One region of the Acinetobacter sp. ANC_7588 genome, then DNA from elsewhere that is predicted to be linked to it. Evidence: predicted binding sites of a transcription regulator. Region 1 holds the regulator's gene; the other holds the start of a gene.
The links. The regulator PhoB, encoded in region 1, activates phosphate uptake and scavenging genes when phosphate is short. The targets are predictions, from matches to a motif close to TGTCATNAANCTGTCATAA.

Region 1 (17,016 bases):
AATTGATGTGTCGTTGCAATAACCAATAAAAAGGTATGCAAGGCAAAACTTACAATCAGCAGGCTAGCAAATAGCCCTTGTCTAGGCGCATTCAACGTAAACTTCCAAAGAAAATTAATTCAATTTCGATTATGATTCTTACAATATTCGTAGCTCAGACCCGAGTCAATTCATGCGAGAAATCATTCTTATTTCATTTTTAGGACCTGACCAACCGAATCAGTTTACTCGATTGATGCAGGTGTTGTCCGTACATTCTTTGCAAATTTTAGATGTAGGACAAGCAGTTATCCATAACCAATTGACTCTCGGCATCGTGGTTGCCTCCGAAGACCAGACAGCAACGGCTTTGGCCATGAAAGATATTCTGATTTTAGCACACGATATTGGTCTTACTGTGCGCTTTAAACCGATCGATTCAGAAGATTATGAGCAATGGGTGAAAGAGGGTGGACGTACACGATATATCGTGACGGCATTGGCACCTGAACTTACCGCAGCACATTTGCAAGCAGTGACTAATATTGTTTCAAGTCAAGGGTTTAATATTGAAACAGTCACTCGTTTGTCTGGTCGCCCAACGTTGAATCATTTTGAAAATGAACCAAAACGTGCTTGTGTGCAATTTGGTTTGAGCGGTCAGATGTTAGATGCTGCAACGATGCGAGCGGCATGTTTAAGTTTATCAAATGACCTTAGTGTCGATGTTGCAGTACAAGAAGACACGCCGTACCGTCGTAATCGTCGTTTAGTTTGCTTTGATATGGATTCAACGCTGATCGAACAAGAAGTGATTGATGAGCTTGCAATTGAAGCAGGTGTCGGTGCACAAGTCGCAGAAATTACTGAGCGTGCTATGCAAGGTGAGCTGGACTTTCAGAGCAGTTTCCGTGCGCGTGTGGCGCTACTGAAAGGTATGGATGCTTCTGTATTGCCTAAAATTGCAGAACGTTTAACGATTACTGAAGGTGCAGAACGTCTTATTTCAACCCTGAAATCTTTGGGTTATCGCACGGCTATTTTATCTGGTGGCTTCCAATACTTCGCTGAATATTTACAAGCAAAACTTGGGATTGATGAAGTTCATGCCAATATCTTGGATGTTCAAGATGGGCAGGTCACTGGCGAAGTTAAAGGGCATATTGTGGATGGCGCTCGTAAAGCATTTTTATTAGGCCAAATTGCGGATGAAATGGGCATTTCACTTGAGCAAACGATTGCAGTAGGTGATGGTGCGAATGATTTGCCAATGCTCTCTATAGCGGGCTTGGGCGTTGCATTCCGTGCTAAACCATTGGTGCGTCAAAATGCAAATCAAGCCATCTCAAGTGTTGGTTTGGATGGTGTTCTGTACCTGTTAGGTGTACATGATAAAGATTTAAGTCGAGCTTAAAATCAAAAAAAGCTTATTAAAAAGGCGACCAAATGGTCGCTTTTTTTTATCTAAGTGAATCATTCTTAGACAAATTTTAATCAGCTAAGTTCAGACGAAAAAACAGATGGTCATCATCGAAAAAAAGATGTTTTTGACAAAAAATTACGAGGTATTTTTTTGTAATGACACGCCAAGTTTGACTGATTCTGACTCTATGAAAAATGTCTAATCTTAAAAAATGTAATGACAAAAGAATGTTGCGACAATATGTGTCGCTTACAAAAGCATCAGGTCTTTTTTTCTGAAAAAAACTCACCATAATGCTTTCATAAACGCCAACAAGACCATTGAAGAAAGTGAAGCGTTATTTAATTTGTTGTGAAACACCATTAGGCAGTATTTGAAACATCTAAATTTTGACGGAGATTTTTATGGTCACTTTAACTTTTGCAACGATACTCGGATTTGCTCTGATCGCTGTAGCATTGGCGGCCGTATTCTTTTCACCTTATCGTCATTGGCTAGGGTTTATGTTGGCGGGTATGGTCTTCTGGGGTTTACTTGAAGGTATTCGTTATAGTGTCCAACACGTCTTTGACATGTCTTTGGCATATAGTTATTTAACAGCGATTAGCTTAGCCATGGTGGCTTTAACGGCTTTCTTACTTCGCGAAGATAGTCGTGCGCAAAAGGCTTTAGAAAATCGTCGTTATATTGAACATACTCCTGTATATGAGGACGATTAAATCCTACTCATGACAAATGATATGTAGACCAAAACTGCGTGGTAACAATTTTATATTTAAAGGTGTATCAAAATGATATACCTTTTTTTGCCTATACGTTTTGTTAAACAAAGCTGCATTTCCTTACTTATAAGATATGCTAGGATGAATCAATTATTTTTGATATTAAAAAAACGGACTTAAATTGTCATGAAACTATCTTCAATACCTGTTGTGAAATTACCTATCGTTGATGCAAGCACAGATCCACTAGACCTTTTGGTGTTAGGTTTGGCATTGCGTATGAAACAATTGTCACGTACGAGTCCAAAATTTATTGAGTTAATTCATGATCGTCAGTTCCGTATTCAAATAGGTACAGATCTAGGTGTTGCACGTCAGATTTTAGTCAACAATGGTCAGATTGATTCTGTTTCAGGTGATGCAGAGAAAGCAGATTTCGTACTTCAGTTTGCTGATAGCGAGCAAGGTGTTAAAACCCTGTTGAAAGGTGATCCAACTGCATTCATGACGGGTATGCAAAATGGCAGTATTAAAATGGAAGGTGATTTCAGCTTATTGGTATGGTTTAACCAAGTCGCTAAATTAATTCCACCAAAAATTCCTAAACCTGTAAAAGAAAAAATACAATTTGCTCGTCAATTTATTAAAGAAAAGACAGGTAAGTAATACAGCACCTAAATACGGACTTTTCTCGTTTTGATTCTAGAGATGAGTATTGAAATGCAAGAAAAAAAGCCCTCATCAGAGGGCTTTTCTAGTCATTCAACTTCAAGATTGAAGGTTACCGGACCATCATTGATGAGATGCACTTTCATATCCGCTGCAAAGATTCCTGTTTGTACATGTTCAAACTGAGATTTTGCGTATTCAACTAACTGTTCATACAGTTCTTTTGCTTCGAGAGGCGGCATTGCAGGGCCGAAGTCAGGACGCAAACCTTTTTGGGTTTGTGCCATCAGGGTAAATTGCGAGACTAATAATAATCCGCCTCCGGCTTGGCTAAGATTCCAACCCATTTTTCCTTGGTCATCATCAAAAAAACGGTATTTTAAAATCTTATCGATGAGCTTCTTACCTTTTTCAAAGTTATCTTCTTTGCCAATACCAATAAAAACTAAAATCCCTTTTTCGATTTGACCAGTAATCTCACCATCCACAACGACTTTCGCTTCAAGGACGCGTTGGAGTAAAGCACGCATAATTCAACCAAGTTTGATGTTTTTTAATTCAAATGAATTGTATCAAATTGGAAAAAAGAAAAGGGATAAAGTCGTCATCAATCCTCATAAGTCATTGATAAAAAAATAATTAATTGGAGTATATACTTTTGATCTAATAAAGCGATTGAAATAATAAAAATTAACCTTTTTACCAATTTTGTTAAAGAAGGTAATTTACGCGTGCAGGAAAGGTAAATTTGAGAGAGAAAACGATGTTTAAGCGTTCAATGTTGGTTGCAATGCTTGCAACTGCGACAGCAGCATCAGCTGCACCATTAACAAAAGATAACGGCGCACCAGTGGGTGATAACCAAAATTCAATCACTGCAGGTCCAAATGGTTCTGTATTATTACAAGATGTACAGTTGATTCAAAAACTTCAACGTTTCGGTCGTGAGCGTATCCCTGAGCGTGTTGTACACGCACGTGGTACGGGAGCTTATGGTGAATTCGTTGCAACTAAAGATTTATCAGATCTTACTATTGCTTCACTTTTCAAAGCAGGTACGAAAACTCCAGTATTCTTACGCTTCTCTACAGTAATTCATGGTAAGCATTCTCCAGAAACTTTACGTGACCCACATGGCTTCGCAATTAAGTTTTATACTCAAGAAGGTAACTGGGATTTAGTTGGTAACCAAACGCCTGTATTCTTCATTCGTGATGCGATCAAGTTCCCAGACTTCATCCACGCAATGAAACCAAGCCCAATTGACAACGTTCAAGACGCTAATCGCGTATTTGACTTCTTGTCTAGCCAGCCATGGGCAACAAATATGTTGACTTATGTATATGGTAACCAAGGTGTTCCTACGAGCTACCGTGAACAAGACGGTTTCGGTGTACATGCATTTAAATTGTACAACGACAAAGGCGAATATAAATACGTTAAATTTAACTTCCGTTCTAAGCAAGGTGTTAAAGGTCTAAACGTTAAAGAAGCTGCTGAATTACAAGGTAAAGACTTCAACCACTTAACGAATGATCTTTATAAGAACATCAATGCGGGCAATTTCCCGAAATGGGATCTTTATATCCAAGTATTGGATCCTAAAGATTTGAATAGCTTCGATTTCGATCCACTTGATCCAACTAAAATCTGGCCTACTGATTTAGTACCAGAAACAAAAGTAGGTACGTTAACGCTTAACCGTATGCCTAAAAACTTCTTCCAAGAAACGGAACAAGTGGCAATGGCTCCGGGTAACTTAGTACCAGGTATCGAGCCATCAGAAGACCGTCTGTTACAAGGTCGTATCTTCTCTTACTCTGATACACAAATGTACCGTTTGGGTGCAAATCACCAGCAAATTCCAGTAAACCGTCCATTGGTAAATGTGAACAACAATAACCAAGATGGTTATATGAATGTTGGTGCAACTTCATCTAACGTGAACTATGAACCAAGCCGTATGGAGCCAAAACCATCGACTCCTAAAGCACGTGCTGTTGAAACTCCACTTTCTGGCACAGTTCAGCAACGTGGTGTGAAAGAGCAAAACTTTAAGCAAGCGGGTGATTTATACCGTTCATACACTGCTAAAGAGAAATCTGACCTCATTATGAACTTAGCAGCTGATCTTGGTAACGTAAAAGATTCAGAAACTAAACACATCATGTTGTCTTATTTCTATAAAGCAGATGCGGATTACGGCACACGTATGACTAAAGCTGTAAACGGTAACTTAGCGACTGTTAAAGCGAAAGCGGCAGCTTTAAAAGACTAATCAAGATTAGTCTTTGAATTGGTGATTAGGGTCTAAGGTGTCACCTCAAAAAAGCCCTGTAAAACTCAATTCCTTTCCTGCAACCCTAGGGGAGTTTTACAGGCATTCGTTATCGAATTTAAACTCAGGTGAGGGAAGAATGAAAAATATTGTATATAGTTTATTAATCGCTTTACTGAGTTTAAGTTCAGTAATGCTTCACGCTCAAACGACGTCTGTCAGTAGCTCACAACAATCAGATCAGAAAGAAGTGATTGACTTATTTTTCGCAGCAGCGAAAACAGGAAACAAAGAAGTTATTCATGAATTTTTGAAACATGGTTTTCCAGTCAATATTAAAAACCATGCTGGTTTTACACCATTAATGATGGCGACCTACTATGGTCATCAAGATATTGTAACGACTCTATTGGAAAACGGCGCAGACCGCTGTGCTCGTGATAATAAGGGTAATACAGCTTTGATGGGTGCTATCTTTAAGCTTGAATGGTCGATTGCCAAACAATTACGCCAGGTCGATTGTGATGCTCAAGCGAAACAGACAGGACACAAGACCACAGAAGAATTCGCAAAAGTTATTGGGCAAGATAAAGCATTGAAAGCTTTGACTGAGTCATATAGTCAAGACAATGCAAAAAAATAATCAGTTTAAGTTTTAGTAATTAGTCGAATAATCTTCGACAATTACTAAAACGAGCTATGAATCGCAACAAAATGTGCTTTAATGCAATAAGTTGCTAAAAACTGAAAAATAATATGTCTGCCATTATTCAATCCTTACTTGATACTGACTTGTATAAATTCACGATGTTACAAGTGGTATTACATCAATTTCCTCAAACGGATAGTGTCTATCAATTTCGTTGTCGTAACCTTGAAGATACAGCCTATCCACTCGTGGATATATTAGAGGAACTGAACGAACAGTTAGATTTACTGTGTCAGCTCAAATTTAAAGAAGATGAATTACAATATTTAAGAAGTTTACGCTTTATTAAAAGTGATTTTGTAGACTATTTAGAATTATTCCAACTTAAGCGCCGCTTTATTAAAGCCAGTATCGATGATCAAGGCCGTTTAGATATTCGTATCGAAGGACCTATGGTTCAAGCAATGATGTTTGAAATTTTCGTGCTTGCAATCGTCAATGAACTCTATTTTCGTCGTATTCGCGATAAGCAGGTATTGGCAGAAGGAGAGCGCCGTCTTAAAGCTAAAATTGAATTGTTGAAACACTATGAAAGTAGTCAACAACCGAATGATCCACCATTTCTTGTTTCCGATTTTGGAACACGCCGTCGCTATAGTTTTGACTGGCAGAAACATGTGGTGGAAGAGTTTAATAAGGCTGCACCACATATTTTTCGTGGCACAAGTAATGTTTTATTGGCAAAGCAGTTGGGTATTACACCCATTGGTACGATGGCACATGAATTTTTACAAGCTTTCCAAGCACTGGATGTTCGCTTACGTGATTTCCAAAAAGCTGCACTTGAAACTTGGGTGCAGGAATATCGCGGAGATTTAGGTATTGCACTGACAGATGTTGTTGGTATGGATGCATTTCTAAGAGACTTTGATTTGTATTTTGCCAAATTGTTTGATGGTCTACGACATGACAGTGGTGATCCATATGAGTGGGGCGATAAAGCCTACGCACATTATAAAAAATTAAAAATTGACAGCAAAACTAAAATGCTCACTTTCAGTGATGGTCTAAACTTAGAGAAGGCATGGGATTTGCATCAATATTTTAAAGATCGTTTCCAAGTGAGTTTCGGGATTGGTACTAACCTCACCAATGATATGGGACAAACTGCTTTGAATATTGTTTTAAAGTTAGTCGAATGCAATGGTCAATCGGTAGCTAAACTCTCTGATAGTCCAGGAAAAACGATGACTGATAATGATACCTTCCTCGCATATTTGCGTCAGGTATTTGATGTTGAGTCTCCTTAATCATAATTTCCCTTTTCTGATTTTTTGCTAATACTATGCAAAAAATCAGAATAATTTTGAAAAAGTCTTGTGCTAAGATTTGAACAAGGCCAATAGAACTATTCAATAAATATGACCACTAACGCTTTTGATTTCGGTCTGCTCATTGAAGCAGAACAACTTGTTCCTCATTTAGGAAGTGAAAAGTTACGTATTGTTGATTTGACCCGAAGTTCGGTCTATGAGCAATTACATATTCCGCATGCTATACATCTGAAGCCAAAATTTTTAGTGCGCCAAGAGGAACAAGCTACGGGTTTATTGCCTGATGATGAAGGGCTTCAGCAGCTAGTCCAGATATTAAACATATCACCTGAGCATCATGTCGTGGTCTATGATGATGAAGGTGGGGCATGGGCTGGTCGACTGATCTGGAATCTACACTGTATGGGTTTTTATAACACCAGTTTATTAAATGGTGGTATTCATGCATGGTTAGGCGCCAACTATCCTACTTCTTCAGAAGTTGAAGAGGTTCAGCCAGTCACATGTCTTTTTCAAGTTAAGACATCCAATGTTGATCAACACCGTATTGATTATTCAACTTTAATAAAAAAAATTGAAAATAAAACTTGCCAAGTATGGGACTGCCGAACGGCTGAGGAGTATACCGGGCAACGTCTCGCGGCACGTCGTGGGGGACATATTCCAACGGCTAGACATTTTGAGTGGAGTACTGCACTTAATCGTCAAAATCATTTAAAATTGCACCCCTTAGAACGCACGCAACAACGTTTAGAACAATTGGGCTTTCAATTTGATCAGCCAGTCGTCGTATATTGTCAGTCTCATCACCGTTCAGGTTTAGCTTACATTATTGGTCGATTACTGGGTTGGGATATCCAAGCTTATGATGGTGCGTGGAGCGAGTGGGGCAACCGCCTCGACAGTCCAATCATTACTGGAGAGTCACCTGAGTGAGTCTGACAAATTTAAAAAAGAAACTATTTATTCAAGCGCAGCAAATCGTCCCGCAACAAAAACTCAGCCGTTTGGTGGGTAAAGTCGCAGCCAGTGAAAACCCAGTATTAAAGAATGTTGTCATTCAAGCATTTAAAGCAAAATATGGCATTGATATGTCAATTGCTGAGCAACAAAATGCCTTGAAATTTAAATCCTTTAATGAGTTTTTCACTCGCTCTTTGAAAACAGGCGTTCGTTCAATTGATCCTAATCCTAAAAGTGTCGTGTCACCTGCAGACGGTGCAATTTCACAATTAGGTAAAATCAATGAGGGCGATATTTTTCAGGCAAAAGGTCAAAGCTTTTCAGTTGAAAAGTTAATTGGTGATCCTCAATTGGCAGCACCATTCAAAAATGGTGAATTTGCAACAGTGTACTTATCACCGCGTGATTATCATCGTGTGCATATGCCTTATTCTGGTACATTGACTGAAACTTTATATATTCCAGGTGAATTATTTTCAGTCAACCAAACTACAGCTGAAAATATTCCGGGTTTGTTTGCACGTAATGAACGAATGGTATGTTTATTCGATACTGATATTGGTCGTATGGCTGTTGTTTTAGTTGGCGCAATGATTGTTGCTGGAATTGAAACTGTTGCGACAGGTAAAGTAAAACCAACAGGTCGCTTAGAGCTGAACCATCATGCGATGAAACTTGAAAAAGGTGATGAGCTCGGACGTTTTTATTTGGGTTCAACGGCTGTAGTTTTGTTTGAGAAAGATAAAATGCAATGGGACCAAGCATTTAAGGCGAACTCAACTGTAGTAATGGGTGAAGCGTTAGGTCATCTTATTTGAGTATATCTTCTGAATAAAAAAAAGCGCCTTAGGCGCTTTTTTTTATTCGTGCATTTTATACAAGCGTTCTTTGGGAAACACGGCAATAAATGTAGAGCCTTCGTTTTCTTTCGACTCGATTTCAATATGTGCGCCATGTTGCATAAGTACGTGCTTAACGATGGCAAGGCCTAAACCAGTACCACCTGTTTGACGACTGCGTGCACTATCCACACGATAAAAACGTTCAGTTAAACGCGGTAAGTGTTTTGGATCAATTCCAATACCAGTATCCTGAACAGAAAAATAGCCACGTTCTCCATCATCATGCCAGCCGATGGTGATGGTGCCACCTTTCGGGGTGTACTTTATGGCATTGGTAATTAAGTTACTAAACGCACTCGCCAATTCCATATCTGAACCAATTAAGTCACAGTGGCTGTCTATATCAAGGTTAAGTGTATGACCATAATCAATATTGTAAGCTTGCGCATCATCGAACAGATGGTTCATTAAACTTGGCATTTCGATAATTTGATTTTTCGCAATTTGTTTTTCATTTTCTAAACGAGACAAAAGCAAAAGATCATTGACCAATGCATTCATGCGTTTAGTTTGCGATTGCATTTGTTCAAAGGCACGTTTCCAGCGCGGATTGATATCTTCTTGATCTGTGAATGTTTCTATATACCCACTTAACACTGTGAGTGGTGTTCTTAATTCATGTGAAATATTGTCAACAAAATCTGAACGCATTTGCTCGAGATTTTTCATACGGGTAATGTCGTGCGCAACTAAGAGGCGACTTTCATTGCCAAAGCGAGTCAGTTTAATTTGCGCATACTTATTATCATGGTTCACCAATTTTATTTTTACACCATCTGGTGCTTGATGGGTATTATGAAAATATTCAATAAAATCAGGCTGGCGAATAATCGTGAGCAGGTTGCGGCCACGATCAACAGCTTGAATCCCAAATAGCTTTTCCGCAGCAGGATTCCACCATTCGATTTGATGGGAATCATCCGTAAGAATAATCGCTTCTGATAAAGCCACGAGAGAAGATTGAGTTCGATCGATCAGTCCAACCATTTCAGACTGAACAATACGTTCTTGGCGTTGAGCCCGATATACATTGAACAGTAATGCCCCCCAGATTCCATTTAAATTTGGTGGTACATCGTAAGGACGATTCGAAATCCAATCATTGACTAAATATAATGAGCGTAATTGGATACCAAAAAATATGAGACAGGCAATGCCTAAGCATATCCAAAGATAGCCAATCCCTAACCCGATACAGCCCGCAATAATCAGTAGAAATACCAGTAAACGTAAGTCTTGCTTGGCAAAAGTCCATAAACTGCTATATAGAAACTTTTGATGTTCACGTGCCAATTCTGGGACGGGGTAGGGTTCGTACATAAAATCTAAATTAACCTAAAGCAACATCAGCTCGTGTTGAAAAACGATAGCCAGTACCACGCACAGTTTGAACATAACGGTCTGCACCATAAGGTTCGAGCACCTTACGTAAGCGACGGATATGGACGTCGATGGTTCTGTCTTCAATATACACATTTCCACCCCATACCTGATCAAGTAATTGAGCACGGGTATAGGCACGTTCTGGATGAGTCATAAAGAATGCCAATAGACGATATTCTGTTGGCCCCATATCAAGAATATTTTGATTATAGCTGACACGTTGGCTTACTGGGTCAAGAATTAAGCCATTTGCATCAATGGTTTTTTCACCATTTAACGCATTTGCACGTCTTAACACTGCTTTAATACGGGATACCAACTCACGTGTTGAAAATGGTTTCGTCATATAGTCATCTGCACCAGCATCAAGACCTTGAACTTTATGGTCTTCTTCGCCACGCGCAGTCAACATAATGACTGGAATTTCTGAAAGTGTTTCATCACGCTTAAGGCGACGACACAAATCTACGCCACTCACGCCACCCGGTAACATCCAGTCGAGTAGGATAAGCGCTGGACGTTGATCAACAATCATTTGATGTGCTTGTTTCGCATCTTCTGCTTCCAAGCATTGAAAGCCTGCCATATCTAAAGAAGTATGGATCATTTCCCGAATTGGGAGCTCGTCGTCGACAATTAAAATGTAGTCATCTTTCACAACGCAATATCCTATGATGAACGGTGAACCGTTTTATATTTATGACAGGCTTATTACAAAGATTAATTATGACAGTATCATTGCAAGATGGAAATCGAAGTTAAATATAGCAATGTTTTGTGACAATTAGGCTGATATTTTGTCTCATTGATATTTGTTAATCTGAAATTAAATCAATATCTTAAATTTACTTACGATTTGTCACAATTTCTTCATCTTAATTTGATGCTACTTTTTCATTAGATCATTCAATAGGGCGAGAAAAACGGTTTTACATGCCTGAACGACCTCAGCACGTGGAAGTTTAAAACCACCTACTACCCAGCGAACAGCAACTTGAGTGACATAGCCATTTAGACCAGTTGCAATCAAGGAGATCTCTTTTTCAGTGAGATGGGTATGTGGCATCATTAATGTGACAAAGGCATGAATCATTCGGTCGAAACGGCCCATTGTTTCTTGAATGGTTGCATGATTATGAAGTTCTTGGACGAGCATTGCATCAATATAAATAATCCGAGCGGTACGCGGATCATCTTCTAAAAAACTAAAGAACGCATTTAGACCTGCATCAATCATGTTGAGAGGCTCAGGAGAGGCTTTCATAATAGCTTGCATTAATGTTTGTTGAAGCTTCTCAATCAGTTCTAAAAAGATCGTTTGGAATAAGTTTTCACTTTTCTTAAAAGATTCATAAAAGTAACGTTCAGTTAATTTCGCTTGTGTGCAAATATCTTTAACGGTTACTGAGAAAAAACCATGAGTTCCATATGCTTCAATACCCGCTTCAATAAGTTTCTCACGGCGTGCTTGTTTGCGTTCAGTTAAGGACATCCCTTTAAATTGACGCTCTTTTGCGGGAGGCTTTTCAATCGCTTGCTCGTGTTCTGATGGAGTGAGGTTCTCTGGGTTCATAGCAATTCGAGTCTTTTTATAAAAGTGTTATGCTGCGGTCAGTATAGAGTACTGATCAGCTAAAGATACTAAATTGGCCTATAGTAACAATAAAAATGGTCGATAGTTACATTGACAATAATAATTGTCAAAATTATAGTGAACATGAATGACCCAGATCAACGCTGTGGTGCATAAAAATCAAAAAAAGGATTCACAATGAAAAATTTTAAAAACAAAGTGGCTGCAATCACAGGTGCAGGTTCTGGTATTGGTCAACAACTTGCGGTGTTACTGGCCAAGCAAGGTTGTCATTTGTCTTTAAGTGACGTAAATGAAAAGGGCTTAGCAGAAACAGTTGAACTGACGAAGAATGCAAATGTACGAGTCACAACCAAGAAAGTAGATGTTGCGAATCGTGACGAAGTTAAAGCATGGGCGGCTGAAACTGTACAGAATCATGGTTCAGTGAACATGATTTTCAACAATGCTGGGGTGGCATTGGGTTCGACCGTTGAAGGCGCAACATACGAAGAGTTGGAATGGATTGTTAACATTAACTTCTGGGGTGTCGTGTACGGCACCAAAGAATTCTTACCATATATTAAGAAAACAGGTGATGGACACATTATCAACATTTCAAGTTTATTCGGTTTAACTGCGCAACCAACTCAGTCTGCGTATAATGCAACTAAATTTGCTGTACGTGGTTTCACTGAATCTCTTCGTCAAGAGCTAGATATTGAAAATGTGGGTGTGAGCGCGCTTTGCGTACATCCAGGTGGCATTCGTACCAATATTGCGAAAGCTGCAAAAATGAATGACAGTTTAAAATCTTTAGGCATGAATCCACAGAAATCTGCACAGACATTTGATAAATTATTACGTTGTCCACCTGAAGAAGCAGCGCGTCAAATTCTAGAAGCAGTGCAAAAAGATCGCCGTCGTTTACTGATTGGTAACGATGCGAAAGTGATTGATTTAATGCAACGTGTGATGCCAACGGGCTATCAAAAAGTGACTGCATTTGCGACTAAAATGAGTAAACGTTTCGATTCTAAATAATCGTTAAAAAAACCCGTGTCATGCGGGTTTTTTATTTTCTTGATTTCTAATTTAAATCAGTACTTGAACAGTTTTCTTTTTCCAAACAAATTGATAATACAAACCTTGCATCACACATAAGCAAACGAAAGCCAAAGCATAAGCGTACCAGATTCCCGCCAGCCCCCACCATGCGCTAAATAGATAAGCTGCTGGGAGTTCTATACAGAGTATGGCTACAATATTGATGATCATTGGCATAGTCACAGTGCCACTTGCACGCATAATTGAGGCGAAAATAGCACTCGCGCCAAAAAATAAAATTGACCACAGCACAATAAACAATAATTGTTGCCCGAGTATCACGACTTTTTCATCTGTAATAAATAATGCCATGAGATATTTTGAGAACAAATAAGCCAAGATTACGAGCCCGCCTGTAAAGACAAAATTCATCCCCAGTGCTGTTTTAGTTACACGTGATAAAGAATCCGCTTTACCTGCACCGATCGCTTGAGCCCCAAAAATAGAGGCAGCAATTGCGATAGACAGAGCAGGGAATTGGATGTAGTTCAAAACCTGATTAACTGCGCCATAAGCAGCTGTTGCTTCTGAACCATAGCGATTGACCAAGCCGACAATGACTAATCCTGCCACAGAGGTCGTGACCATTTGAATGCCTGTAGGAACGCCAAGTCTGAGAATAATTTTGCTCAGTTCAGGATTGTGGCGTACATGTTTACACATTGCTAAATCTGGACGTAATGGATGATTTTTTTTATTTAAATAAACGTACAGAAAAATAAGCACGGCCAGATAACCCACAATCGTGGCGATGGCAGGTGCAATGATACCCAATTGAGGAAATCCAAAATATCCAGCGATGAGAACAGGGGTAATAAAGAGCCCAATTAAACTGGTCATTCCCAAAGCGATGAGAGGTGTAATGCTATCACCGACACCACGTAAGATAGAGGTATAAATAATATAAATAAAAAGGAGTGGGCTACCTGCTAACATCCATTGAACATAAGGCAAAGATAAATGCATGACACTTGGGTCTGTGCCCAAGGCCTCAAGAATGTGGCGTGCAGATAGAACACCTAAAATGGCAATAATCGTCCCGCCGATCAATGTCATAAAAATAGTAGAGCCGACAACCGCTCTTACTTTTTCTAAATTTTGTGCTCCCCACGCTTGACCAACCAATACCGTCGAGCCAGCCGAAAGCCCAATTACAAAAGCTAAGAGACAGAACAAAATAGGGAAGAAGACTGAAACAGCAGCAATTGCTTGGACGCCCATCATTTGCCCGACGAAGATCGTATTAATTGTGCCTGATAAATTTTGCAGGATATTGGTTGCAATCAGCGGAACTAAAAAAACTAAAAAAACTTTCCAGAAACCAGGTTCATCAATCGGCCGTAAGGTTCTCGCCATATATAAGTCTTATCCATTATTGTTTTCTATATCAACGGATTGACCTTAACACCTTATCATTCAAATTGCTTTAGTAATAAAGTAATCCGTCTCGTCTCTTTTCGTTATTGTGATTGAACCTTCGTTAAAATTTCTCCTGCAAGATGCAAGGTTTCCTCTCGTTTTGCAAAACAGACCCGAATGAGCTTCAGATCTTGAGGTGGCTGTTGATAAAACACTGATATAGGAATCGCTACCAGTTTGTGTTGTTCTGCAAGATATTGGCACATTTCTATATCTGTGAGCTCAGGTCTTAGTGTACTGAAATCTAAGTTTTGAAAATAAGTTCCTGGTGACGGCAGATATTGAAATTTTGAATGCTGAATTCCATGGATGAATAAGTCACGTTTAGCTTGATAAAAATTGGGGAGATCTAAAATATGTTCAGGATGTTGTTCGATGAATTGATTAAGCGCGACTTGAATCGGATGGACACCACAGAAATTGGCAAATTGATAAATTTGACGAAATACTTTCATCAGTGCCTGAGGTGCAACGCAATATCCAGTTTTCCAACCAGTAACATGAAACGTTTTTCCGAATGAACCAATCACAAAACTACGATCTCGAAGTTCAGGAAAACTAAGCGCAGAATAATGTTGTTGACCATCAAACACTAAATGTTCATAGACCTCGTCAGAAAGTACACAAATGTTTTTATCCTGAATCAACTCGATCAGTTGTTGCCAATCTTGCTTGGACCAAATTGCACCTGAGGGATTATGTGGTGTATTTACAATGATTAATCGCGTTCGTTCATTTATTCGATCTTTCACCACATTCCAGTCAACATGGAAGTCTGGATGTACCAAGTTGATATGGATCGCTTGCGCCCCAGCGAGTTTCACTGCAGGTGCATAACTATCATAAGCAGGATCGAAAATAATTACTTCATCTCCAGCATTTACAACAGCTTGAATCGCACACAAAATTGCAGTCGTTGCACCAGGTGTAATGGTGATTTCGCTGATCGGGTCTAAATCGACTTGGTCTCGTTGGCAGAATTGGGCTGCAATTTTTTGTCTTAAACTCAGCAGACCGTCACCAGGTGGATATTGGTTATAGCCTTGTTGTGTGGCTTGAGCTAAAGCTGCAATTAATTCAGGAGGAGGTGGAAAATCAGGAAAACCTTGAGAAAGATTTAATGCGTTCAACTTTTGGGCGAGTGCTGACATCACGCTAAAAATAGTGACACCTAAGTCTGGTAATTTAGATTCAATTTTAATCATGCTGGATAGTAATATTTAGCCCGTTTCTTCGTAGTTTAGCAGTTGAAATGCCTGCACTAAATACAAATATCTGCGACATATTCGTTTTAATTTACATAAGATTCTAATGATCTTCAATTAAGTTTAAAACCTTAGATGATCTATGTGATCTCATGTTAAAAATGATTGATCTGACTTTGCTTCATTTCATTTTTTAACCAATTTAAAAAAATAATCTTCCGAGGATCTTCAATAAATCTAGTATGGGACAGTAGATAATAGGCAGAACCATCCTGAAGAATTGGTGTTATTTTTTTTACAGACTTGAGCTCTAATTCTTTTTCAATCATGTAGATAGAAATGATCGTCTTTCCTAGGCCAGCCAAGCAGCCTTCTAAACATAAGTAAAAATGCTCTAATTCTATTTTGGAATGTTTCTTCAAAATATCTTTGAGTTCATCCAATTGGTGTAATTTTTTTGAAAAATAAGGGCGTGATTTAGAAATTAACAATTCTTTGGATTTAGGGTGGTGAGATGCTTGGACTGCCACAATATATTCATCGCCAATTTTCTCACTAAACAGATGCGATCCCCATTCAAAATCATTTCTTCGTATTGCGATATCGATATTATCTTTTTCAAAGTCGACTACACCACCACCTGTGAGCAAAACCACTTCAAAATCATGTCCGAGTTTTTTAAATTCAACAAGTCGTGGAATTAACCACTTCATCGAAATGGTTGGTTCACAGGACAGTACCAATTGTTTGTTTTCAGTTTTATTTTGAGTTAGTCCAATTAAACAATCATCCAATTGATTGAAAATATTCTGAGCGCAATGAAAAAGAGTTTCTCCTTCTTTGGTGAGTATCAAGGTTTTATTTCGTCGTTCAAATAATGTGATATTTAATATTTCTTCGAGATTGTAAATTTGCTTACTGACGGCACTTTGCGTAACAAATAATTTCTTTGCTGCAATCGTGACACTGCTGTATTTAGCGACAAAATAAAAAAACTTCAGTGAATTCAAAGATATTTTTTCTATCATTCCAAAAACTCATATATTTTTTGTCGATTTTATTGATTTTATTTTTTTAACTTTTGTTCAAAATGAAGATTACCAAAAGCAATATAAAGCTAATACAATGGAAAATATATTAAAATTCATTCCATTTAACAAGCAGCATCTCGATGAATACACATATTCAAAAGAGATAATCAAAAAGGGTTATGCGTTTATTGATTTAAATACATTCCAAGAAATACAGAAAAATAATAATTTTCACGATGTTAATGAGCAAGATGTCAGTGATTTTATAGACAGTTGGAACGCTCTAGATTTAGATCAATTTATGTCAGATAAAGGTAAATATCGAACAAGAAAACATGCAACTTTTACTATTAATGATAAGCATAAAATTTTACTGAAG
Region 2 (17,016 bases), on a different contig from region 1:
TACTTATAAAAAAACAGGAAACTCAAGGTTTATTTTAGGTGAAATGAAAGATCTAGATGCACTTATTAAAAAGTATAGATTTTATGACTCGACTATTGATATCGTTTTAGTACAACCTAGTTTAGATTACAACGAACTCAATTCAAGAGTAAATTCTGTTTTGGGGCAACTAGCTTGCATTATCAAACAAACTTTACATAGTGATTTATATTACATAATTAAATAAAAAATCCCCTCAAGTGAGGGGATTTTTTTTATTCCCCCCTTTAATAAAGGGGGCTAGGGGGCTAGGGGGATTCTTAAGAAATCGAATCATCCAAATTCGGTGCTAACCAACGTTTCGCCTCATCTAACGTCCAACCTTTACGCTTCGCATAATCTTCCAACTGATCGCCAGAGATTTTACCCACGTTAAAGTATTCAGTTTCAGGGTTTGCATAGTAGAAACCGCTCACAGATGAAGGTGGCCACATTGCAAAGCTACTTGTTAAGTAAGTTCCGATCTTATCAGTCGTACCTAACCAATCAAACAAAGGCGCTTTTTCAGAATGTTCAGGACAAGCAGGGTAGCCCGGTGCAGGACGAATACCCACATACTTCTCTTTAATCAATTCTTCATTAGAAAGCTGTTCATCAGCTTGGTAGCCCCAGAACTCTTTACGAATACGTTGGTGCAAGTGTTCAGCAAATGCTTCTGCAAAACGGTCACCCAAGGCTTGAACCATAATCGCGTTATAGTCATCACCTTTAGCTTTGTATTCTTGCGAAAGCTCTTCCGCACCAAAGATCGATACAGTGAAACCACCCAAATAATCTTGCGCCACGTCTTTCGGCGCAACAAAGTCAGCCAGTGAGAAATTCGCTTTACCTGTGACTTTGTCAGACTGCTGACGAATATGCTCAAAGGTATGCGTCACATTGCCATTTTCATCCGTTACCGCAACAGTATCCGCTGCAACACGGTTGGCAGGGTAAAGACTAAAAGTAGCGCGCGCATCGAAACGTTTATTTTCGATAATGTCTTTGAGCATTGCTTGTGCTTGTTCAAACAAATCACGTGCGGCTTCACCGACGACTTCATCTTCAAGGATTTTCGGGAATTTACCCGCCAAACTCCAAGAAATAAAGAATGGTGTCCAGTCAAAATACTCAACCAAAGTTTCTAATGGATAGTTGGTGAAAGTTTCAGAACCAATGAAGTTTGGTTTTACTGGCGCATGCTTTTCAAAGTCAATTTTGAAGCCATTTTCAACCGATTCAGCATAAGAAAGTTTTGCTGCTTTCGGTTGTTTGTTGGCAAGACGCGTACGGATTTTTTCATAATCCGCCGCATAATCCGCTGCCAATTGTGGCTTCATATCAGCAGATAAAAGTTGTGTTGCAACACCGACTGCACGAGAGGCATCAGCAGTGTAGTACACGCCATCATTGTGATATTGCGGCGCAATTTTCACGGCAGTATGCGCTTTCGATGTTGTTGCACCACCAATCATCAATGGAATGTTAAAACCTTTACGTTGCATTTCTTTCGCAACAAAGACCATTTCATCCAAAGATGGTGTGATCAAACCTGATAAACCGATGATATCAACTTTCTCATCAATCGCAGTTTGTAAGATTTTCTCACACGGTACCATCACGCCAAGGTCAACGATGTCATAACCGTTACAGCCAAGTACCACACCCACGATGTTTTTACCGATGTCGTGTACGTCGCCTTTAACAGTAGCAAGCAAGATTTTACCTTTGGCTTCGCCTTGGGTTTTTTCTGCTTCAATAAATGGGTTCAACCAAGCCACGGCTTGTTTCATCACACGTGCAGATTTCACCACCTGAGGTAGGAACATTTTGCCGGCACCGAACAAGTCGCCCACCACGTTCATCCCTGCCATGAGTGGACCTTCGATCACATCAAGTGGACGAGCTGATTTTAAACGTGCTTCTTCAGTATCTTCATCGATATAAGTCGTAATACCTTTAACTAACGCGTATTCAAGACGTTTTTCTACAGGTTCATTACGCCATTCAAGGTTTTCTTCAGCCTTTTGCGCACCCGCTTGACCACGATATTTTTCCGCAACAGCGAGTAATTTTTCAGTCGCTTCTTGACCGCTTGCGCCTTGGTTACGGTTCAGTACCACATCTTCAACAGCTTCTTTTAGCTCAGCATCGATATCATCATAAATCGCAAGCTGACCTGCGTTGACGATCCCCATGGTTAAACCTTGTTGAATGCCGTGATATAAGAACACCGCATGGATCGCTTCACGAACAGGTTCGTTACCACGGAATGAGAACGATACGTTTGAGATCCCGCCTGACACCATCGCGTTTGGAAGGTTTTGTTTAATCCAACCGGTTGCTTCAATGAAGTCCACACCGTAGTTGTTGTGTTCTTCAATACCTGTTGCGACCGCAAACACGTTCGGGTCAAAAATAATATCTTCAGATGGGAAACCCACTTCGTTGACTAAGACATCATAAGAACGCTTACAGATTTCTTTTTTACGTTCAGCAGTATCCGCCTGACCGTTTTCATCAAACGCCATGACAATCACTGCCGCACCGTATTGACGGCATAGACGAGCACGTTCTACAAACTCGTCATAACCTTCTTTTAAGGAAATTGAGTTAACAACCGCTTTACCTTGTACGCATTTTAAACCTGCTTCGATGATTTCCCATTTCGAAGAATCGAGCATGATTGGCACGCGAGAGATATCAGGTTCAGATGCGATCAGATTCAGGAAATGCACCATCGCTTCTTGCGAATCGAGCATACCTTCATCCATGTTGATGTCGATGATCTGTGCACCGGCTTCAACTTGTTGACGAGCAACATCTAAAGCTTCGGTGAAGTTACCTTCTTTAATTAAACGAAGGAATTTTTTAGAACCTGTGACGTTGGTACGTTCGCCGACGTTGACGAATAATGAATCTTTGGTGATGTTGAATGGCTCTAAACCACTTAAACGACATGCAGGTTCAATTTCAGGAATTTGACGCGGCGCAATACCTTCAACTGCTTGCGCAATCGCACGAATATGATCCGGCGTCGTACCACAACAACCACCCGTAATGTTAATTAAGCCACTTTCAGCAAATTCTTTAATAAATGCTGCAGTTTCTTCAGGAGTTTCATCATAACCACCGAAGGCATTTGGTAAGCCAGCGTTTGGATGCGCTGAAACAAAAGTATCCGCAACGTCAGACACGGTTTTGACGTGTGGACGCATCGCATCTGCACCCAGTGCACAGTTAAAGCCAATCGATAAAGGCTCTGCATGGCGCATTGAGTTCCAGAATGCTTCTGCGGTTTGACCTGTGAGTGTACGGCCAGATGCATCGGTAATGGTGCCCGAAATCATAATTGGCAGTTCGTAACCAATTTCTTTAAACACTTCTTTCACTGCAAAGATGGCAGCTTTGGCATTTAGGGTATCGAAGACCGTTTCAATCAAGATGATATCTGCACCACCTTCAATCAATGCCTGAGTCGCTTCTATATAGTTAACTTTTAACTCATCAAAGGTGATGTTACGGAATGCCGGATCATTTACATTTGGTGAAATTGAAGTGGTACGTGACGTTGGTCCTAATACGCCCGCGACAAAACGTGGCTTTTCAGGTGTTGAGTATTTTTTACATGCTTCTTTGGCAATTCGAGCTGCTTCACGGTTAATCTCAGGAACTAAATCTTCCATATGGTAGTCAGACATTGAAACACGCGTTCCATTGAACGAGTTGGTTTCAATAATATCTGCACCAGCTTCAAGATAAGCTTCATGAATGCCTTGAATAATCTGTGGCTGAGTTAGAACCAATAAGTCGTTATTACCCTTAAGGTCGTAGGCCCAATCCTCAAAACGTTCACCACGGTAATCAGCTTCTTCCAATTTGTGGCGTTGGATCATGGTACCCATTGCACCATCAATAATCAGGATACGTTTGGCAAGAAGCGCTTTTAAGGTGGCGAGGGTAGACATCAAATGACTCTCACAAAAATCTGCACAAATAATGGTGCAATATTTTAGCAGAGTTACGTCCACTTTTCTGATAAATAAAAATTTATGAACCTATTCCCAAAAAATTAAGGATGAATTTCATCCATCGACTACGATGATCAACCTATCAAAACTGAAACTGTCTATATTTCATCATGTTGTCATAATCTAATGTAATAATAACTGCCGTTGTAACAAATGTGACAGTGATGTCATCTTTATTTCATCTATTTAATTACCGATTGAAATAAAGATTAAAGACGAGGCTTTTGTATTAACTATCTGATTATTATTGATAAATTTTGAATATTGGTTGTTTTTAAAGTTTAATTTTCTTAAATAAGTGTCGTTTGGATGACTTATATGACAGCTCTTTGTCATATAATTGTAATAATTAAATTGAACAATAGAGGGGATATTTATCCTCTTTCTCTGCTTGCATGAATTCTAATCAAACTCCAGTTTCAGATTCAGCACAATCGTCAACGCCTATGCAGTCGACGAATGTTCACGTGCCAACGCCGAAATTCTTTATGCCAGTGTTCCTTACACTGATTGTTTCAACCTTGATTTACATTGGTTTTCAGTTGGCTGCTGATTTATCTCATGTGCCTGCTTTAAATCTTTATGCTGTGATCATGTTGGCCACGGCATTGTTTATCGCATTGGGTTTCGAGTTCGTTAACGGTTTCCATGACACGGCCAATGCTGTGGCAACAGTTATTTATACCAACGCTTTATCTGCACCTGTCGCTGTAATGTGGGCAGGCTTCTGTAACTTCCTTGGCGTAATGGTCGCAAGTGGTGCAGTTGCCTACGGTATTATCGCGCTATTGCCTGTTGAATTGATTATGAACGTCGGTTCAGGTGCTGGTTTTGCCATGGTCTTTGCCATGTTGATTGCCGCAATCGTATGGAACTTAGGAACTTGGTTCCTCGGTATCCCTGCTTCTAGCTCTCATACACTGATCGGTTCGATTTTAGGTGTGGGCATCATGAACTACATCTTAAACGCAGGTAATGGTGCGTCAGGTGTAGACATGGAACAGGTGATGAAAGTGGGTAAAGCACTTTTATTCTCACCATTAATCGGTTTTGCATTTGCGGCTGTATTGTTCTTATTGGTTAAAAAAATCTTTAAGAAACAAGTGGAATTATTCCAACCACCAGAAGGGAATAAACCGCCGCCGCCACTTATTCGTGCCATTTTGATTTTCACGTGTACCGGTGTAAGTTTTGCACACGGCTCAAATGATGGTCAAAAAGGTATGGGTCTGATTATGTTGATTCTGATCGGGATCGTGCCATTGGCTTACTCTTTAAACAAGAGTCTAGATCAACAACATATCCAAACATTTGGTCAGTTATCTGCTCAAACTGCTGATTTGATTTATCCAAATCACCAAGATATTCCAGATGAAAAAGCACGTCAAATTATCACGTCATATATCCAAACCAAAGAAATCACACCTGAAGTTGTGCCAGCTTTGGCAAGCTTGACGGATCATTTAGGTGAAAAAGTAGGAAGCTACACATCCATTAAAGATGTTCCTGAAGATCAAGTGGCTGAATTCCGTAATGATATGTACCTCAGCACGACTGCATTCAAGCGTTTAGATAAAGCAGAAGCTTTACCTGCCATGACTGAAGAGCAAGAAAAAACAGTGGACAACTACCGTGATAACTTAGATTCATTCCTTCAATACATTCCAACATGGGTGAAAGTTGCGACTGCATTGGCATTAGGTCTAGGGACGATGGTAGGCTGGAAACGTATTGTTGTTACCGTTGGTGAGCGTATTGGTAAACAACACATGACTTATGGTCAGGGGATGTCTGCAGAGTTAGTTGCAATGTCAACGATTGCTGCTGCTGATGGCTTTGGTATGCCAGTGTCAACAACACATGTTTTAAACTCTGCTGTAGCAGGTACGATGGTTGCGAATAAGTCGGGCTTAAACTTCCAAATGGTTCGCACAATCTTATCAGCGTGGATTTTCACACTGCCAGCAACAATCTGTTTGTCAGGTGGTTTATTCTGGTTGTTCCTCCAGTTCACCTGATTGAATTCAATACTTAAAGACTAAAAAAGCGCTGAACAATCAGCGCTTTTTTTATGATCAATTGTTTATGACACTTATTTTTGGAATTTAGACCAAAGTTTTTTCAAGGGGAGTTTTTCCTCAGCAAAACCATATAATGCGGCAAATGGTAGGGCGGTGCGTGCGAGATATGCTACACGCCATAATCCACCATGATTAGCACCATGCATGATTAAGTCTAATGGATGATTGAGGGCGATGTCAGGATTGGCAACCGACTGTGGGTTTCTCAAATCATGAATCCACAACGCAGCCATAATCGCATTGGTCGTCGCGGGTTCAAATGCTTCAACATCAAACAAATTGGCACCATTGAAAGCAGCTTTTAATAATGGGTTTTTGGTTACCGAATGTGTAGTGGTCGATGGAGCAATATTAATGCTGACACGTTGACCTTGTGACCGTGCTAACGTAGCGCGCCATTGTTGAATCCTTTTCGCCAACGCATAATTTGGACCTTGTTCTACCACAAGACAGTCGCAGATCCCATACTGTTTATCATGACATTGGAATAAGCGTTCTTCGTTTTGTTTGAAAAAATAATCACGAGAGACAGTCGAAATACTCTTGGACAGAATATTTTCAAGTTTAGAGCGTGATTTAAACTTATCTAATCCACCTTGAATCACTTCCTGTGGTACAGCGTAGACGTCAGTGGGCGTACACATATACATTAAACTGGTATTGGATTTTTGTTGGCTGACATGTTGCATAATGGTGTCCATCGCCATAGAAACACGAACGTGCTTTTCGCCATCTAAATAGGCAATCGCGGCAAGATCTAAGTCTTGATCAAACTGGGTGAGCCAATGTGCAATCTCAGGGGTATCTGTTAATAAGTTAACGCCTAAACGCTCTGCAGCTGCACGTATTGATGAAGATGAATCTATTGATTCGACACTTGGAGCGTATAAGGTCGCATTGCCTTGCAGAACAGTATTCAAAATCTTTGTCCATACTCGCTCATGATTTAAATCAAGCGCCACGATATTGGCTTTCCATTTCGCCAGCCAAGGTAAAGGCCCTGCTTCAGAAGCTGCACCAAACAGCACCATTGTTCGATCCGAAAGGTCAAACCACTCTGGATGCTGCACACACGCTTGTAGTGCCTGAGCATGTGATGCTTCTATAATACCTCGGTCTAACCAAAGTTGAATTTGCTCGAGTAGGGCTTGACCTTCTAAATTTTTACCCTGATAAGGTACAAACCATTGCGGCTCAGCAGTAGAGTTTCCTTGAAGTGTGTAGGTATTTAAATCTTTTGATTTAAGATTCATCACTTCATTCAATGCGTGTGTATGTTGATCACGTTGAAAACTAAACTCTTCATAAGCTTGTTGAAGTCCATCTTGAGCGATGCGCAGCGCAGCTTCAGGTGATGAGAGCCCACATTCTACCAACCGTTTAAAATGAATCGGATAGGATTTTCGCCAATTCTTTTCATTGATAACTGCATCAGCGTATTCTGGCTGAATCTGTTGTAATGCCGCACTGACGATGCGTTGGCCTGATTTTGAACTGCTGGGTTTAGAGGACGTGTTAGAGGAAAATTGTAAACCATCAGGTTGATTAGACATGCAAAAAATCTCAAAAAAAAATGAATAAATTCGCGGATGCCTACATTATCCTGACAAAATTAATGATCTAGGTGGCATTAATTACCAGATATTGATTGAATTATTACGAGATATTTCTAAAAAAAAGAAGCCGAAGACTTCCTTTATAAACAAAATCAATTATTTAGTATTTTTTATACCATTGATCAATTCTTCTAACATAAATGCAGTGTTATCTAAGCCAGCGCCCGTTAAATACCAGGCATCGGCATCAACAAAGATGACACGATTCTCTTTGACTGCTTGACTATTCTTGAGTAATGGATGTGATTGAATATGTTGTTTCGCAGCATAGTTTTGCGTGTTTACAGCACCACGGTCTAACACAATGATGAAATCAGGATTTTGTTTTATTGCTTGTACTAGACGCTCTAAATTGCGTTGCGCGGCAGCAAGAGCTTCTGGTGAGTTTGGAGCAGGTCGAGCACTTGAGGCTTGAGGTGCTGCAGTCGGCACCACTGACTTTAAGCCAGAAATATCATAGGTAAATCCAAATCTTTCATTCTTTGCATGCGGTATAAAATTATCACCCATGGCAAAAAGCATCAGGCCGGATTTGCCTTTAGTGAGTTGTTTAAGTTGTGCTTGAAGGGCATAGACATGATCTAATTTAGATTGTGCGAGTTGTTCCTTATTAAACATTTTTGCTAAAAAAAGTGTGCGATTTTTCAGGTCTTGATTGAAGTTTTGAGTATCAGGCCAGAGGTTGATTGCAGGTGCAATTTTTTTGACCTCATTTAATTTTGCAGCAGAACGCCCGCCGACAATGATGAGATCTGGCTTTTGTTCTTTTAATAAGGTTTGGTTGGGTTCAAATAAAGATCCAGCTTTTACATATTGTTTGTCATTAAATTTTTTCAAAGCACCAACAAAAGTAGTTTCGGGTACGATTGATGCTTGAATACCTAAAGCATTCAGTGTATCCAACGCGGATAGTTCGTAAACAGCCAGCTTCTGTGGCGTATTTTGAAGTTGAATAGTTTGATCTTGATAAGTGAATTGAACAGGTTGAGCATATGAAACAAAGGCGCTGAATGAAAGAATGAGTGCCAATGGAAGTTTAATGTAAGTCATATCAATACCTCGTGGTTTGATAAAAGCTTAACATGAATATATAAATGATAATCATTATCATTGTTGAGTTTGTGTTTTTGATTTATTTAACAGCATCAATTTTGAATTTAAGGGTATTTGTGCGGAGTGTTTTAACCCTCCGCAATGATCAAAGGATTAGAAAGGTAGTTGAAGCAACTTGCTGAAGAAATGTGGAATAATTTGAGGTTCAATCAATATCGTAACTACGACACCGTAGGCTGCACCCCATAAATGTGCGCTATGGTTGATGTTACTGTTTCCACGTTTACCTGACCAAATACTATAAGCAACATAAAGCACGGCAAAAATAATGGCTGGAACAGGAATAAAAAAGACAAATATCAGTTTCCAGGGCTGAAATAAAATATAAGCAAACAAGACTGCTGACACTGCTCCAGAAGCCCCTAGACTTGCCCAGCGGTGATCATTTTTATGTTTTAAATAGCTTGGAATAATTGTCGCGATTAAACCGCCTAAATAGAACAGAACAAATCCGAGTTCATATAAGTATTGTCGATAAAAACTCTCAATTACACTTCCAAAGAAAAAGAGTGTGATCATATTGAACAGTAGATGTGTTCCATCTGCATGTATAAAACCATGCGTGATAAATCGATCGTATTGACGTTTCTGCATGGCTGGAGGCCAAAAAATCAAACGATTCATAATATTTTGATTGGAAAATGCAACCAGTGAAATGGCAACCGTAATTAAAACGATGGTGACAGTATGATTAAAAGGTAAATCAAGCATATGGATAAGATTGAATAAATTGCTTTAATTCTGTTCATCATGCCATTTTTTTAAATTTAATTGTTATTAATATAATAATTCTGACAAATTTAGTTGAATTTTAAATATTACCCCCGATCTTCAGTTAAAATAGAGTCTTCAGCTTGAGGAAAAATTGTTATGTCGACTGAGAACACCAGCACTGCAGTTGCTGAAGAAATTCCAAATTTATTAATTACACCAACTGCGCAAGAGTATTTGTTTGAACTGTTAGAGAAGCAAAATACTCCTGGTATCGCGGTACGTGTTTTCGTAGAACATCCGGGTACACCACGTGCTGAATGCTGCATGGCGTATAGTGCACCAGATGAAGTCGTTCCAACCGACTATAAACAAGAATATCCAAAATTTGCTGCATATATTGATACACCATCAATCCCATACTTATTGGATGCAGTGATTGATTACAACAAAGATCGCTTTGGTGGTCAGTTAACTTTCCGTGCACCTAACTCGAAAGTGCCACGTGTAGGTCCAGATGCATCGATTGAAGAACGTATAACCTATGTATTACAGTCAGAAATTAACCCTGGTTTAGCAGGGCATGGTGGAAACTGTGCATTGGTTGAAGTGGTTGAAGATGCTGAGCATGGTTTAACAGCGGTCTTGAAATTTGGTGGTGGCTGTCAAGGGTGTTCAGCAATTGATGTGACACTTAAACAAGGTGTTGAAGTTACGCTAAAACAGCATATCCCAGAGTTACAACGTGTTGTGGACCAGACAGACCACAGCCAATCAGAAGGCGCTTATATGAAATAAGTTGCCTTTAAATTTACAAAAGTTGATTTGAAAAGCTCCCATTAAAAGGGGGCTTTTTTTTTATGAAAACTGAACAAAATGAGTAATATCAATAAAATTGAAATGTAAAAACAAAACTATAAATGAGAATAGTTATCATAATCTATTGCAAAGTGATTATCATTTGTTACAATGCGACACAATTCGAACAAGATCTCTCCACACATTCTTTGGTAATTACACAATGCAAAAGACATTTTTAAAATCTAAGTTAGCGTTTGCTGTCTTAACCACCATGTCGGTTTCAAGTTTTGCACAAGAGCAAATTGGTCAAGATACTAATGCAAAACAAGATACAACTAAGTTAAAAACAATTGTCGTAACTTCAGCGAGTGGTTATGAGCAAAATATAGCGGATGCTGCTGCTACGATTTCAGTGATTACTGCCGAAGAATTAGAAAAGAAATCTTATAGTGATGTAACTGATGCATTGAAAAATGTTCCAGGTGTATTTGTACAAGGCGGTGGAACGAACCAGACGATCTCCATTCGGGGTATGGGATCAGCTTATACCCTATTTTTAGTAGATGGACGTCCAATGAATGATGGTAGTCTTTTAACAACAAATGGGGGGGTTCAAGGAGCATCAGTAAACTTCTTACCGCCAATAGAATCGATTGAACGTATTGAAGTGATTCGAGGCCCGTCATCCTCTCTATATGGTTCTGATGCAATGGGTGGTGTAATTAACATCATTACTAAAAAGCATCAAGATCGTTTGACTGCAAGTATTCGAACAGAATATATCAAAGCTGGTAAATCGAATGACGTTAACAACGACGCAACCAATACCAGCTTGTATGTAAATGCACCATTAATTGATAAGCTTCTTTCGGTTCAAGTTACAGCTGGTCTTCAAACGATTGAAGAAAGTTCATTACAAAAAAATACAGCCGAAACAGGTGAGAGTGAACCAGATTTTCAAAAAACAAATCTAGGTACAAAGTTTGTTTTTACACCAGATGAAAAAAACACACTCACTGCTGAATATGTAAGAACTCAACAAGAGCGTACACACAACCCAGGTAAAAGTTATACCCAGTATGTTTCAGTAACGGGTCCTAAAGTTGATATTGATGGTAAAGATTTCGTTCTATCTAATGGAAATTATTATCCAGCATATAATACGAATAATCGTAATGATGATGGTGAGCTAATCTATCGTTCAGATGTCGTACCGAATACAGGGACTTACTCAGAATTAGAAAAAAATAATTTTAGCCTTACTCATGATGGTGAGTACGGCAATCTAAAACTCACTTCTTACTTGCAATATGATAAAGATAAAAATAATGCAATTACAGGGCGTACTGTGGGTAAAGTTCAAAATCCAGGGGGGATTTTATTTGAGACTATCACAGCCAATACACAAGGAACGTACTTTTTCGAAGATCATAGTCTGACCATTGGCGGGCGATATTTAAAAGAAAATCTTGAGGATGGTACAAGTAACCAAAATGCAGCGATGGCTGGTAAAGTCACTAAAATGGATCGATATCAATGGTCAATTTTTGCAGAAGATACTTGGAATGTCAGTGATAAGTTAGCACTAACCTTAAGTGGTCGTTTCGATGAAAATGAGTTTTTTGGTGATAATTTCAGTCCAAAGGCATATGCAGTTTATAAAGCTACAGACAACGTGACTTTAAAAGGAGGTGTAATTTCAGGCTATAAAGCGCCGAGCTTACGTAATTCTTCTCCAGATTACATGCTGAACTCAATGGGCGGGGCAATTATGCCAAACCCAAATTTAAAGCCAGAAACCAGTTTAACGTATGAAACAGGTTTTGCATTCACTCATCCTGAATTGGGTTTATCTGCAAGTCTTATGGTCTATCAAACTGACTTTAACGATAAAATTACTCGATCTGGTCGTTTAGATGGTAGTCGACTTCCCCCAAAAAATGACGGTGAGCCGCCTTACACTCAATCTGAAATTAATGATTTCGTTGATAGCAGTGCTTTCTATCAGTCCAACCCTAATCTGCCATATAACGCAAATGGTTATACACTCAACTATAACATTGATAAAGCCGAAATTAGAGGGCTTGAACTGACCACAGATTACAACATTACAGATTACTTAAAATATAGACACTCTTATACATTCACAGATAGTGAGCAAAAATCTGGACAGTATGAAGGTAAACCATTGAATAATTTGCCTAAACATATGTTTAATGCAGGCTTAGATTGGGACTTTAATGATCAATTGTATTTATGGACTCAATTGAATTATCGTGGCAAAACAGTGGGTGATACCGATGGAGATAAAACACCAGCTTATACATTTGTAGATGTTGGAGCTGTGTATAAGTATAGTGACCAATTCCAGCTATCTACTGGTGTATATAATGTTGCAAACAAAAATGTACTGAAAGATGGAAATGATTGGGTGCTTGATGGTCGACGTTACAGCTTTGCCTTGAATTATAAGTTTTAATGTCTTGTGCTTGGAGTGAGAGCGAGAATCTCACTCCAAGCTTTGAATAGTCGAGTTTAGAAGGAAAATAATGAAGCGCGTCGATGGCTATGTGGTTGACACTATCTATCCTATGTTTTTTTATCCAGAGATGCAGCCAATTTGGCTGAGTACAATCAGCCAATTTCAAGGTTATATAGCGCCAGATATATCTCAAAATTTTCGATATTTAGAGTTAGGTTGTGGTTGTGGTCTTAACTTGATTGTGGCAGCAATTGCAAATCCGCACGCTGAGTTTGTCGGAGTGGATTTTAATGACAAACACATACAACGAGCTACAGAGCTTGCTCAATCCTTACAGTTAAGCAATATAAGATTCTTAAATATAGACTTTGAAAAATTTAACAAAAATAATAATGAAGTGTTTGATTTCATTGTCTGTCATGGAGTGTATTCTTGGGTTTCTGAACACAATCAATATTTTATTAGGCAGATTCTAGATAAATCTTTAAAGGACCAAGGGCTATTCTATTTACACTATATGTGCTTTCCTGGATCCGCTACTTTACAGCCTATTCAAAAAATCTTTAACTTGGTTGATAATAATACTTCTCAGCAATCTGCTCAAAGTATTGAATTGTCTACAGCACTAGTGAGTGAATTAAATCGGAGAGGCGCTTTTATTGGATATGACAAAATACAAGGAATTGTGAATACATTAAAAAATGATACCAATTATCTCGCTCACGATCTTTTAACTGATTATTGGCAACCCCTTTATAGTGTAGATGTACATGAGATTTTAAAGATCGAAGCTGATCTATCATATATTGGGAGTGCAGTTCCAACTGAAAACTTAGATTCGCTTAGCATTCCAATCGACTTGCAACAGTTGATATCAGATGTGAATATTTCGAATACAAAAGAGTATCTAAAAGATATTGCTCGGGATTCAAAGCAGCGTATGGATTTGTTTCAAAAAAAATCAGTGAATTACCGTTTTGAAGACCATTTAGGAATTTTACATAAGATTAGATTAGATCTTATTCTTAACAATGAGCGATTGGATAATATTAATTTAAAAACATCAATTGGCCCAATTCAAGCTCCGAAGGAGGTGATCAGTGCCATTATTGAAAGTTTAAGAACAGGTTCTAAAACTTTTCAACAGTTACATCACCTTCCTTGTTTTCAGCAAAATTTAAAACTACTTGTTGAGAGTATTTTTTTATTGATGAATTGCCATTATATCTACCCTATAAGCGAGCATAGAAAATCAAAGGACCTACGTAAAATAGAACGTCTCAATTCATGGCTGAGTGAGCATCAAATTGAGATTCAAATACCGACGACATATTTCTGATAAACCGCTCTAAGGAGCGGTTTTCTAATTAAGATGTGAGAATACTTAGTGCTGGTTCAGAATAGTAGAATTTTTCAAGATATACACGTGCACGTTGTTTAAGGTGTTCACTAGAAATCATATGCTTAATTACGGGGCAGAGTAGAGCACTTAATTCATTTTGAACAAGGCTTTCGTTGATATTGATATCTTGCATGATCAGATCAAAAGAGCGGTCTTGATTATGGCAATACCACGTGTAAATACCATCGTGTACTTGTTGCTTTAGATATTCAGTTTGACGGAGGTTGTCCCAAATATCATGTCCCATTGCCACAGTATTTGGTAGATCATTGATCTCAACATAGTTTTTAACAGCAGAGAGTGGGACTTGCTTTATTTTGTGCCAAAGATTGGCTTGAAAGTGGTATAGCTTATTATCATCAAAGTGTTGGTTAATCACTTGTTCGCTAATTTGACTGATCTTGATAATATTTTTTTGAAGATAATGTTTGACCGTATCATCAAGATTTGAATCAGTGACACTTTCAAGAACTGATTTCCCCATTTTCATAAAGCGGCCGACACCGGGTACTTTTTTATTCATCACTGAATTATCAATATAATCCTGAATAGAATGATGGATTAACTCGGTGAGCATACTCGAAAATGCGGGATTGTTCACAATACGTTTAATTAGAGCTTGGCGGTGAGCACTTTTAGATGAAATATAAAGTGCAATTCGATCAATGGTGTGAACCGAGATAATATCTTCGATTTGAGTCGTTTCATTAAGCGGGTGAACCAACGCAAATCGAATATGCTCCGCAATCTGTTGAATGAGAGAATCAGTTGTAGGTGTATTTAGAATTTGTTTTTGAAGCAGTGCATTAATCGCCTCGAAAGACCAAATTTGCCTTAAAGGTTGTTTTCGAAACCATTGATAAAAATATAAAAATTCATTTTCAATGGTGTCATCTTGAGAAAATTCATGATCAAGAAATGCCAAATGTGCCTCAATCAACTGTTCGATTTTAGGATTTTTTTCCATGAAAATTCTCAATATCCTTAATTTGACGATGACGTTTTAACGGTATTCATCTTATTTAAAAAACTTAAGTAATGTTGCGCCACAAGATCAGGAGTTTCTACGATAGGTGTATGACCAATTTGATCTAATAGAATAGGGGGATGTGCTTTTTTTAAGGCGGTCCCTAATTCATGTGCAACTTCAACATTGACTATCTGATCTTGTTTTCCCCACAAAATCAATGTTTCAACCTCAATATTTTTTAACAATTGAGCAAATGATTCAACGGTGTACTGTTGATTGAGTTTTACAAGCTGATGAATCAGCTCAGATGTATCCGCCGCGCGTTGAATAAGTGCTTGCTCTTGTTGTTTCTTGATTAAACTGGGTACGAAGGGAGCTTTATGCATGACTCTCCTAGAAACATAATTCAAGTCACCAGGTTGTGAGATTAAAAGCTGCTTTAAATAAATTGGGTTATTGAGGAAAAATGTTTTGTTGCTTCTGAATAATCCACCGGCACTGATCAGAAATAAACTTTTCATTTCTTGAGGATATTTAGCAGCATACATCAGTCCGATTGATCCACCGACAGAGTGACCCGCTAGATTAAGCTGGTTTTCAATGCGTAATGCTTCTGCAAAACGACGTAACTGTTCAGTCAGATGAGGAAGTGATAAGTCAAATCCCTTCGGTGTTAGCGTTTGTCCACTTCCAGGCAAGTCAACGATAATGACGCGATATTGCTGTGTGAGATTCCGAGCGACATGATTCCAACTGTCTCGGTTCATGCCTATACCATGAATTAACAGTAAGGCAGGTCGATCAGCAGGACCACCTTCGCTATAAGACCACACAACATCACCGACGCGAATTGTTTTATTGGATAGTCCTGCCCAAGCACGTTCTTCATTTAAAACTTTTTGATAGTCGATGAATTCAACAGTATTTGCTCGGGTAGATGAGATGCCGAGGCTGAGCATTAACGTGAGTAAAATGCAAAATAAATGTTGATGCTTTAATGTGGGTAAAGGAAGATGAACAAACATGCAGGTGAAATCCCTTAAAACAGGGCGACATTATAATCAAGTGACTTTTATAAAGTAGTAGTTAAAAGTAAAAAATAAATCCTATTTTTGTGATAATTGGTTCTCGATTTAAATAAGTTTTACTTCATAAACATAAATTTAAGCGCTGAATCAGCTGCTAAAGTGTTTAGTAAGGAATGATCATAATCATCAGATTTGAAGAAATTGAAGATATTTTTAGCAATTAACAAAAATTGTAACAGAGTTTAAATTTTGTCAGTGACAATCAAAAAGCACAGTATTAAAATTACCTCAAACCTTGATAAACCATGGATACAAGATGCTAACTGCACAAGAAGCTTTAGAACGTTTAAAAATTGGTAATCAACGTTTTGTTGAAGGTCAAACCAAGCATCAACGATTATTGACGCATCATGAGCGCGCTCAGATGGCTGAAACTCAAGAGCCATTTGCGATTGTATTAGGATGTTCTGATTCACGTGTTCCAGCTGAAATGGTTTTTGATCAGGGCTTAGGTGATTTATTTGTTATTCGTGTAGCAGGCAATATCGTAGCTCCATCTCAAGTTGGAAGTGTGGAGTTTGCAGCCGAAAGTTTTAATTGTCCTTTAGTGATTGTATTGGGTCATACACATTGCGGCGCAATCGACTCAACGATTGAAGCATTACGTAATCCTCAACAACCGCCATCTGTTAATTTGATGTCTATTGTCAATCGCGTACGTCCATCAGTCGAAATTTTAATGCAAACTGAGTTAAAAGATGAT

Region 2: the regulator PhoB is predicted to act here: its motif matches at 4,153-4,171, upstream of AC1M9J_RS04015 (inorganic phosphate transporter).

What each region holds. Positions count from the first base shown of each region.
Region 1 is NZ_JBWYIU010000004.1:166,070-183,085, reverse strand. Features, by position in the region: gene AC1M9J_RS05915 (hypothetical protein) at 1-95, opposite strand, end outside; gene serB (phosphoserine phosphatase SerB) at 173-1,393, shown strand; gene aciT (ciprofloxacin tolerance protein AciT) at 1,807-2,121, shown strand; gene AC1M9J_RS05900 (SCP-2 sterol transfer family protein) at 2,311-2,790, shown strand; gene dtd (D-aminoacyl-tRNA deacylase) at 2,883-3,323, opposite strand; gene AC1M9J_RS05890 (catalase) at 3,557-5,071, shown strand; gene AC1M9J_RS05885 (ankyrin repeat domain-containing protein) at 5,211-5,714, shown strand; gene pncB (nicotinate phosphoribosyltransferase) at 5,828-7,030, shown strand; gene AC1M9J_RS05875 (sulfurtransferase) at 7,142-7,990, shown strand; gene asd (archaetidylserine decarboxylase) at 7,987-8,835, shown strand; gene phoR (phosphate regulon sensor histidine kinase PhoR) at 8,878-10,239, opposite strand; gene phoB (phosphate regulon transcriptional regulator PhoB) at 10,250-10,960, opposite strand; gene AC1M9J_RS05855 (TetR/AcrR family transcriptional regulator) at 11,189-11,875, opposite strand; gene AC1M9J_RS05850 (SDR family NAD(P)-dependent oxidoreductase) at 12,074-12,919, shown strand; gene AC1M9J_RS05845 (MATE family efflux transporter) at 12,971-14,338, opposite strand; gene AC1M9J_RS05840 (methionine aminotransferase) at 14,443-15,606, opposite strand; gene AC1M9J_RS05835 (LysR family transcriptional regulator) at 15,762-16,634, opposite strand; partial or broken gene AC1M9J_RS05830 (2OG-Fe dioxygenase family protein) at 16,732-17,016, shown strand, end outside.
Region 2 is NZ_JBWYIU010000003.1:34,512-51,527, forward strand. Features, by position in the region: gene AC1M9J_RS04005 (DEAD/DEAH box helicase) at 1-226, shown strand, start outside; gene metH (methionine synthase) at 300-3,986, opposite strand; gene AC1M9J_RS04015 (inorganic phosphate transporter) at 4,445-6,067, shown strand; gene AC1M9J_RS04020 (hypothetical protein) at 6,142-7,683, opposite strand; gene AC1M9J_RS04025 (ABC transporter substrate-binding protein) at 7,843-8,796, opposite strand; gene AC1M9J_RS04030 (rhomboid family intramembrane serine protease) at 8,953-9,570, opposite strand; gene nfuA (Fe-S biogenesis protein NfuA) at 9,730-10,368, shown strand; gene AC1M9J_RS04040 (TonB-dependent receptor domain-containing protein) at 10,592-12,850, shown strand; gene AC1M9J_RS04045 (class I SAM-dependent methyltransferase) at 12,921-14,192, shown strand; gene AC1M9J_RS04050 (hypothetical protein) at 14,221-15,222, opposite strand; gene AC1M9J_RS04055 (alpha/beta fold hydrolase) at 15,240-16,250, opposite strand; gene AC1M9J_RS04060 (carbonic anhydrase) at 16,570-17,016, shown strand, end outside.